Regions from separate parts of the Paenibacillus sp. WG02 genome, predicted to be linked through region 1. Evidence: riboswitches for the same ligand, from Rfam matches in the RefSeq annotation. Region 1 holds a riboswitch; each other region holds the start of a gene.

Region 1 (3,156 bases):
TGGGTATTCTCTACAGTAAATGATAGAATCAGACTTACTCGCGGAGACGCCAAATACGTCTACGTACCAGCTAAATCCGCTATTGATGGATCACCTGTAGAAGTTTCTTCATTTACGGTAACCATGATTACAGCGAGCGGCAAATCAATCTCGGTTGATGTATACCCGGATCCAACAAAGTAATTACTAGGTAATACAAGTATTTGCAATAAAAAGGGAGGTTGCGTCAAGCAATCTGCCTTTTTTCTGTTTATCCAAGAGAAGCAGCGGCTTTCTCGTATTTTACTAAAGGGACTTAAGAAAAGTTACTTTTGTGATATGATTGGCTAAATCGATTGTTTTTTAATGGAGGATTTTTCTATGAGCGTTGTTGAACCTATCGAATTAACCAAAGGAACACCAGGCGTGCCTTGTCCCATTGCAAAACACTTGATGTGATTGGGACGAAATGGACCTTTTTAATTATTCGGGACCTTCTTATCGAAGGTACGCTGCGATTCAGCGAACTACTGAAATCTATGGATGGCATTAGTCCCAAAACGCTCTCGCTCCGTCTTAAGGTGCTAGAAGAACATAGAGTAGTGGAACGGAAAGTATTTCCCGAAGTACCTCCTCGCGTTGAATATACGTTAACGGAAAAAGGAAAGAGATTGGAAAGCATTTTTGTTGAATTAAAGAGATTTGGAATAAGTTTGTAAAAGATATCTAAAAAACCGTTCAAAGAAAAAAATCACACAGGGGCACATAAAACAAAAAAATGAGGTGGCAAGGAATTCTTGCTTTCTCATTTTTTTTGTTTTTTATGTTTTCAATCGATTGTAAGGGATAGTCACCCGACTTCCAACTAGCTATATATTCAGTACCTTTTTTACAGCTTCAGCTACTCTGTCTTTATCAAAAGGCTTCACAATAAAATCTTTAGCGCCAAGGGTGATGGCCTCAATAACAAATGATTGTTGCCCCATTGCGGACACCATAATGATCTTTGAATCGCTATTGTAATTCTTTATTTCCTTTAAAGCAGTAATACCATCCATCTCGGGCATTGTAATATCCAACGTAATGATGTCAGGAGAATGCTGTAAGAAAAGAGAGATTGCCTCAAGTCCATTCGATGCTTCCGCTACAATTTCATGCCCAAGTTCTAAGAGGATGTTCTTAATCATCAATCGCATAAACATAGAATCATCTACAACCATTAGTCTCGCCATTATAATTATCACCTTTCAGGGGGACTTTCTACCTAGCTGTTTACTGTTATAGATGGCTACAATAATTCGTTACATAAGAAAAACTCCCCATATTAGAAGAATAAGGGGAGTCGTGGATATATCCCTTCCTTCGGTAACTGGCAAGCATAGCGAAGTAATTCGCCTTAGCTCCTGTAGCTTTGCGTCACTAATTTTCATTAGCTTTGCTCTTATCGTATAACAGAAGAATTGCTATTTTTTTAAGTATACCACTCTAGTTACTAGTAATAAAGTACTAGTGGTAAAGGAAGTGATCATTCCTGAATAATATACACATTCTAAGGGAAAAATGCATGATAAGCATGAAGTACCTGTAAGCAAGATCCAACATTTGCATCAAAATTTGTAAGACATTCGGGAAATTGGATCATTTAGATGAGTTGTAGTTAAATAATGCCCTTTTTTAGTGAGAAAGACGAACGATTCTCTTGATTAATTCTGAAATCCTATGTATTATTAAGATAGATTTTACATGCATAAGGGTTGATAATTAATCTTGAAGGTGATTCCATGCCACAACTAGATTCTAATGAATACAAGAAGAAGCTGTGTCACCTCTATAACGAAATATCCAAAGAGCTGTTCGGGTTTGGGACAACACTGCTGAAGGTTTCAATTGAACAAAACATTATTACTTTTCATGCCAAGCATCGCCGCTCACCGCGTTCAACCGCATTAGAAGGCGAGGCGCCAACGCTCAAACACGAAGTCGATTTTTATATGTCCTCCATATATAAGAAGAGAATCCGGGAAAGGCTGGAGCAAGAACTTGGCTTATCCATGGATGCCGTATTAAGGGACTATGATCCGCCGACGCAATGGGCAATAACGAATATTATTCTTAAACAAACCGAATAGTTTGATCGACGGTGTTCTCTTTTGATTTATCTTAAGAGGAAACCACATGTATACCAATAGATGTCACTTTGCATTGTTTACAATGAAGAGTGCTCTTGATTAGAAGCTTCTTTCTAACAAGGGTACTTTTCTTTTTTTTTTCATATTGCATTTAGATCGAGACGCGCATAGATATAGGGTCTTGAAGAATACTAGTAAAAATTTAACAGGGGATTCACGCATTAAAATCATACATGATAAAACTGGGAGGACGATGAATAATGAAACAAAAAATGGTTCGTGGTTTAATTTCTTTATCTGTAGTAGGACTAGCCTTGACAGGTTGCGGCACAGCGCCTGCGAAAGACCAGAGCAATACAAGTGGAGCTACAACAGCACCCACAGCAGCTGCCACAGCGGCATCCAAAGGGGAACCTACAACTTTAGTCATTTCCACCTGGGGGTTTTCGGATGACTTCTTCAAGAAAGAAGTGTACGCGCCGTTTGAGAAAGAGCATAACGCAAAGATTGTTCTGGAAATAGGCAATAACGCAGAACGTTTGAACAAAGTGAAACAAGGCAGCTCGAGCGTGGATCTCATTTATTTATCTGACTATTACGCACAACAAGGAATTGAAGCGGGACTTTTCGATAAAATCGATCGCAGCCGCATTCCGAATTTGAAAGACATCTATGATTTGGCCAAGGCGCCACTGGGTGAAGATTACGGTCCTGCCTACACAGTAGGTCGACTCGGTATTGCCTACAATCCGAAAGCAACTACCAAAGAGATCAAGTCATGGAGCGACCTCTGGAGTCCTGAGCTTTCCAAGAAGCTGACTCTTCCTAACATCACGGCTACAACAGGCCCAATGGTCTTGGATGCAGCATCTGTGGTTGCGGGCAACACGACTTTTAACGAAGATCAAGCTTTTGCTAAAGTTAAGGAACTGAACAAAGGAGTCGTTAAATACTACGGCCAAACCTCCGAATTCGTTAACATGTTCTCGCAAGGGGAAATTGCAGCGGGTCCTATCATGGAAATGTATGTGAAGGATTTGAAAGCGGC
Region 2 (3,156 bases), 2.6 Mb from region 1:
TTATGCGGTACTCTGCTCTCCATATAAGACATATTAAGCTGGATTTCTAACACCGTTTGATCCGGAAAATCGATATTCCACGGCAAGCTGACCATCATCTGTCCGCTCTGCATCGCCTTTGTGAGTTCCAAATTCTTGTCTTCCGCTGGTGCCAGCTTAATTTTGCCTAAAGTATCCTCGAATGCATGTGGCGGTACGTCCAAGCTCACACTTTTATCAGAGGATGCAGGATGACCCTCTACTTGAGAATTACTTTGTCTAAGTTCTTTGTATGTAAGCCCTTCTTTATAAAACCGTGTATCAAATTCAACAGCTTGAGGCCTTTGCTTGACATCTGGTACAGCGGACGCAAGAGTTTCTTTCTTCGCCGTGGGTGTACCGCTTACTTGCAGCGCACGCAGCAAAATGTTCCCATCATTGCCCTGAAGCGCAACTTGATCCTTGTAAATTCCGAGCACCATAGACTCTGTGGTGTCGTTCGCGATAACGGTTGATTCCCCGTATGTAAGGTCTGCAGCTGCAATCATGCTAGTCTTTCCGTCCTCCGATGCTTGCCTCCAAACTACGAGATTACTACTAATGTCCAGTATCGTGGGCCAGGAAGTGATTTTATCCATTTTCTTCTGGGCTAGCACCGTAGGTACGGCATTCAACTCATCCACATTCATCATTCTGACTTGAACTTCGTGTTCGTTAACTTGCTGAGACCATACGACCACTTTTCCATTGAACTTAAAATTGACGATAAATCCATCTGCAGGTTCTTTGATCGTCCTCGTGGTGTCGGTAGCGCGGTCATATAACAGCAAACTCCCTTTCCCATCCTGCATGATGATTTTTCCGTCCGCGACCTGTGGATAACGCCCTTTAACCAACTGTTTCGTCTGTTTCGACTCTATATCGTAAACATATATGTAGCTGTCCGTCTTATTCATATAAGCTGCATATCGCCCGTCTGTCGTGAGGTTTTCAACCGTAGTATGGTTTATAATCGATTCCGACTCACCTGTACGGAGGTTAAGCAGTATCACTTCACTCCGACCGGCAGAATATACTGCATAATCGCCTCCTGCCCATAGATCGCTTTTGTTTGTTTTCGTGTCGGTCAGCTGTTTCGTTTCCCCCGTGTCCAAATTACGGTAAAATATTTGATACAAATTCGTTGCATCACTACCAATCCAAACCAGTTCATCGCCCGAAATAAAAGAATTATTATAAGATTTACGTACAGGAGCAGCATAGGAAGTTTGTATATCCGTAACTTTGACCGTCTGGTCAGCTAAAGCTGTATTCCCCTCTCCTAGACTTGAGAGCAACATGGCCATTAAGCATCCTAATACCATGTTTTTCAAATGTGCTTTGATCATTTCTCCAGCTCCTATCACATAGAAAGTTTTTTAAGACAATAAAAAACCAAGCCCCTAAAGGTAACCCGGCTATCATCCCATGAGGTGTGACTCATGGCTTAGACCCGTGGCTTTGCGTCTCCACCTTTCGATGGATTTGCCTTTGTTCATTATTGCTTGGTTATTAGGTATTTTTACTCATCTTAACTAGTCATTTAGAACTGACTGTTTTCCATATTAATCCACGTTATTTCAAAATTCAACACTTTTCTACAAAAAAGAGGAAATACATACACAAAGTGTGTGGTTTCACACAAAAAAAGGCCAACCGGATGTCCCGGTTGACCTTAAGCCTAGTAAATGCCTATCGATTTAAACATTCTCTCGATCTAGCAAATAGACTTTCACATTCTTCTTTACGCCGAATTCTTGAGCGTCATTTAGATCATTCATGAATACATCAATTCTCGAACCGCGAATAGCTGAACCAATGTCCTCGGCTTTGCGAATGCCAATACCGTCAATGAACACCGTAGATCCTAAAGGGATTACAGCCGGATCCACGGCGATCGTGCGTCCTTCTTTGGCTTTAAGACCACTAAATGTGATGCCGTACATGGGATGGGAAGCCTTTTTACCTGTTGATTCAAAGCCCGCCGTATAAGCTGTAAGGGTTGTGTTCAACACTTTTTTGATAATTTTCTTTTGACCATTTGGTAAACCAATCTCGGATTCACTCTTCGGAATCGTTAGACTTTGACCAATCGTTAGCTGGTTCGGATTTTGAATATTGTTAGTGTTGATAAGGTCATCTACGGTTACGCCAAAATCACGTGCAATTTTGAATAGCGTATCTCCTCGGTCCACTTGATACTGCGTCTTAGACTGAACTGACTCGGTTTGAGCCGCTGCTTCCACAGAACCTGCACTGCTTGCCATACTATACGTAGGAGGTAATTCCCCCCCATCTTCACTTTCAGGATACGAATAGGCTGGCTGCACCTGCCACAAACAAAGCAGCAAAGGAAGCGTCAAAGTTACATAAAGAATTTTACGAAACATAGTATTTCCTCCTCTTAAAAAATAATAGAGTTATAGCTACTAGATTCGTCCAATTCTATGATTTATATACGTCTCGTATTTATTTTTTTCAATTTAAAAGACAGGTGGACAGAGCGCCAAAAAAATAAGCAAGAAAAAATGGGTAAAGAAATAAGAAAACATAAAGTGAATATAAAACGAATCTTGGCTTAGACTAACAATTGAGAAAATAAGAAAAGACTGCTGATGCGGCAGTCTTTTTGCTTTTCAATCGGTTACGTCTATAAATATTCCTTGACAGGAATATTCCTTTTGGAGTATATTTAGTTTATGAATAAGACTTAATGTGCTCTCGCTGAACCAAACCGCTTGCACATCGTCGAGCTCTTATGTGACGGCCCCCTTACCGTCGGGGAAATAACGGATCGGCTTGAGCTTCAGCAACCACAAGTATGTGGGAAGAGAGATTCGATCGTTTGGACGATTATTTGCAGCAAATGTTAGAGAAGGAAAAGAAAAAACAATTTGATTTGGAGGATTCGACATGACACAAGAAAAAGCAGGGAACAACTTCAATGCCACCGTAGAAGGAGGCGAGTTGGTTCTTACACGCACCTTCCATGCACCACGTGAACTCGTTTTCAAAACATGGACGGAGGCTGAACATTTAGCTCGCTGGTGGGGACCAACAGGCTTCGAATTAAACGTAAACACCTTTGATCTACGCCAAGGCGGCATCTTTCACTACAGCATGAAATCGGCTGAAGGC
Region 3 (3,156 bases), 2.6 Mb from region 1:
TTTAATCCTAAAGCACGAGTAAGTAATGTCGCGAACTCGGCACGGCTTATCAATTGTTCCGGGGAGAATGCATCAGCTGCAGTTCCTTCAACCAATTGCTTCGTTGCGAGAAACTCTACATCCTCTTTTGCCCAATATCCGCTTAAATCTTTGAAGGTTTGTTGCCCTTGAACCACGGTATAGAGGCTATTTGAATTTCGCTTTATCGTAACTTCTGTCTTACCGTTAATCGTTGTAAATATGGCCGGTACAAACATTAATTTACCGGTTGTTTCATCAAAGGTAACTGCTGTAGAACGATTTGCATTTAAAACTTGATGAACTGTTATGGTTCTAGTCACATATATGCTGCCAAAGTTGTTTATCTCTTGCTTCTTACCATTCGCCTCAGCAGTAATACTGAAGTCGACTAGGTCCGTTAACAAATTAACGTTCAGGCTTTTAGCTTTATTGTCTATTTGTTTAGCTTTACTCCCTGTAACTTTCTCGATTTGAATAGTTAGAACGACATCTTTCAATGAAGCCCCCAATTGAGTAGCTAGCAACGATAAATCAATTAATTTGATAGGCAAATTATAGCTTGCCGATTCATTCTTAATGGAAATAACTGCGGAAGAGTCTTTGAACGAATCTGCTAGTGTTCCAACTGGCAATTGAACCTGAGATATCGGATCCGATCCTTCGATTTCTAGACTTACTGTTTGTGCACCTTTGTCCTTGTCTTTTAGAAGACCTAACGCTTTTCCTAATTTGTCGGCATCAAGGACGACTTTCGTTACCTGCTTGCCTTCTGAATTGGAATCTTTAGTTACGGTCGCTGCTCTTTTATCAAGCTTTACGCCATTTGCAACTTCTGTTATCCCCGTATCTGGAGATGTATTCCCGCTTTCACTATTATCTCCATGTTCATTTCCGGGATTAGAATTTCCATTGTTAGGAGGGATTACTGAATCAGAACAGTTATCCATTGTGCCGTATGGCGATCCAGTACCATGATAATTTGGAGTACCCCCTGGAGTTCCATTTCCTAGATTGATCGGGTAAAAATTCATAACACTACTGCCAAGAAATAGATCGCCATTTCTTAGATATAAATTAGCCAGATAGTTCCCACTAGCCGGTAGCAGAAATTCATTACCTCCACTAGTGTTCGAAAGACTAAACTCATAGTTGTGGTTCTTAATCAGATTACTTGTAGTTTCAAAATAAAAGTAATAGTTACCTACGTATTTCAAACTACCTATACTCACAGATTCGTTGGTCGTAGTATCTTTTAATGCAAGATCAGAGATTGTGAATTGTGACTTATCGATTTGCGTGACAATGTTACTATTCCAAACACTATTATCATAAGGCATATATAATTCGACTCTATTATCCCCATCTAATAGAGGGGTAAACGAAACTAATTTAGCTCCGCTTGGCATGTAGGATCCAGCAGGAATTTCTGAGAAGTATTGGTGCCCCGGCGATCTGTAAGTTCCGCTTGTAAAACGGTCTGGGCTATAATAGGAAACTGTTGAATCGTTCCAAACACTTTTACTAAGCTCTGTAGTTTGGTTACATACATTCATAACGATTTGGCTAGGCGCTTTATTAGGATTTAAGTTCAAATCATACTTAACCACTTTCAACAAAACATTGTTATCGTCATAGGTGGTATCTACAACAGTTCCGTATGTACTATAGGTTACATTAGTAACTCCTTGAGGACTAGTAACTTGAATCGAAACCTTATTAGGGTCATGAATATATACCTGACCGCTTAGTTTCCCTGTAGTAGGGTTGTACGTGAACCAGATGGTTTGTGCAGCATAGGATATAAGCGGCATAAACAGGGTAGCAACCATAACAACAGCAATTGACAAGCTTAACTTTCGTAATGACATGAATCTTAACAAAACAGCATCTACTCCTTTTTCTGTAAGTAATTTATCTATCAAAAAATAACCAAGCTCCAATGAGCGACTCGGCTATCATCCCATGAGGTATAACTCATGGCTTAGACCCGTGGCTTTGCGTCTCCATTTTTCAATGGGTTTGCCTTTGTTCGTTATCGCTTGGTTACTAGGTAATTCGAAGCTTAAAATTTCTTCTTCAGACGCACTCTTCCTAAATAATGTAAATCAAGCACTTCCTTCCTTTCTTTTTAGACAATAAAAAACCAAGCCTCTAAGGTAACCCGGCTATCGTCCCATGAGGCGTGACTCATGGCTTAGACCCGTAGCTTTGCGTCTCTACCTTTCGATAGATTTGCCTTTGTTCGTTAATGCTTGGTTATTGGGTATATTCACTCATTATTACTAGTCGTATAGAACCAACTATTTTCCATACTATTCCATAAAACATCAAATTTCAACACATTTCTACAAAAAAGAGGAAATCCATATACAAAGTGTGTAATTTCACACAAAATAGACCAACCAAATGTTCCGGTTGACCCATAACGAAGATACCATTGATGAAAGCCATTACAGCACAACCCACATTAATTGGGTAGACCTTGGAAGTCTGTATTCCTATTAAACTGCCTCCTTACGTAACAACTTATAGGCCGAAGCAAGTAAACAGCTACCATTGGCACAATCCACCAGTATAACCCGTAAATAGTATGGAACCTATGCTTATCCTCGCTACACATAAAACAATTACATTCATGAATTCCACGAAAATATTAGGACTTTCATCTTATCACTCATACTCTCTGAGCGGTTATTTGTGTTGTTAGCGATATAGCGGCAGACAAAAAGAAAACCACTAGCGAGAGATTAGTCTCGTTTGTGGTCTCCTAGCTCTTTTGGCTAGATCGTATAGTTATTCTATTATACTTCCATTTAAGGCCTTATATGTTCTTAGACTTCCTTTCAGAGTATATGTTCTGCCCGACACGATTACACCCGTATTAAGTTGACTAAGTTCAAGCACTTGCTCATTCTTCATATTGGAGATTTGAAGTTCTTCCATTCTAGGAAATTGATGTTTCAGGTTTGAAATATCGACTTGGGCATTACAATCGATTAACCACAGACTTTTCAATTGCTTAAGTTCTCTGATTTCATTCAGTGTAACTTCATTAGAATTGCCGTTAACGATTAATGCTTCAATGTTTTGAAAGGATTGAAGTGTTCGCAAATCGAGTTTTTTACAACCTTCAAT

The links. Region 1 has a riboswitch for cyclic di-GMP ahead of ACBP55_RS14035 (response regulator). Riboswitches for the same ligand answer to the same signal wherever they lie in the genome.
Region 2: linked by a shared signal. The riboswitch ahead of ACBP55_RS02700 (stalk domain-containing protein) and the one ahead of ACBP55_RS14035 (response regulator) in region 1 are both predicted to bind cyclic di-GMP.
Region 3: linked by a shared signal. The riboswitch ahead of ACBP55_RS02830 (S-layer homology domain-containing protein) and the one ahead of ACBP55_RS14035 (response regulator) in region 1 are both predicted to bind cyclic di-GMP.

The regions. Positions count from the first base shown of each region.
Region 1 is NZ_AP036016.1:3,174,781-3,177,936, forward strand. Features, by position in the region: gene ACBP55_RS14025 (S-layer homology domain-containing protein) at 1-183, shown strand, start outside; partial or broken gene ACBP55_RS14030 (winged helix-turn-helix transcriptional regulator) at 346-698, shown strand; gene ACBP55_RS14035 (response regulator) at 849-1,211, opposite strand; cyclic di-GMP riboswitch class I at 1,341-1,429, opposite strand; gene ACBP55_RS14040 (DUF2294 domain-containing protein) at 1,761-2,108, shown strand; gene ACBP55_RS14045 (ABC transporter substrate-binding protein) at 2,369-3,156, shown strand, end outside.
Region 2 is NZ_AP036016.1:586,413-589,568, reverse strand. Features, by position in the region: gene ACBP55_RS02700 (stalk domain-containing protein) at 1-1,367, opposite strand, end outside; cyclic di-GMP riboswitch class I at 1,424-1,518, opposite strand; gene ACBP55_RS02695 (3D domain-containing protein) at 1,719-2,408, opposite strand; partial or broken gene ACBP55_RS02690 (ArsR family transcriptional regulator) at 2,757-2,837, shown strand; gene ACBP55_RS02685 (SRPBCC family protein) at 2,932-3,156, shown strand, end outside.
Region 3 is NZ_AP036016.1:621,135-624,290, reverse strand. Features, by position in the region: gene ACBP55_RS02830 (S-layer homology domain-containing protein) at 1-1,943, opposite strand, end outside; cyclic di-GMP riboswitch class I at 1,961-2,055, opposite strand; cyclic di-GMP riboswitch class I at 2,174-2,268, opposite strand; gene ACBP55_RS02825 (hypothetical protein) at 2,815-3,156, opposite strand, start outside.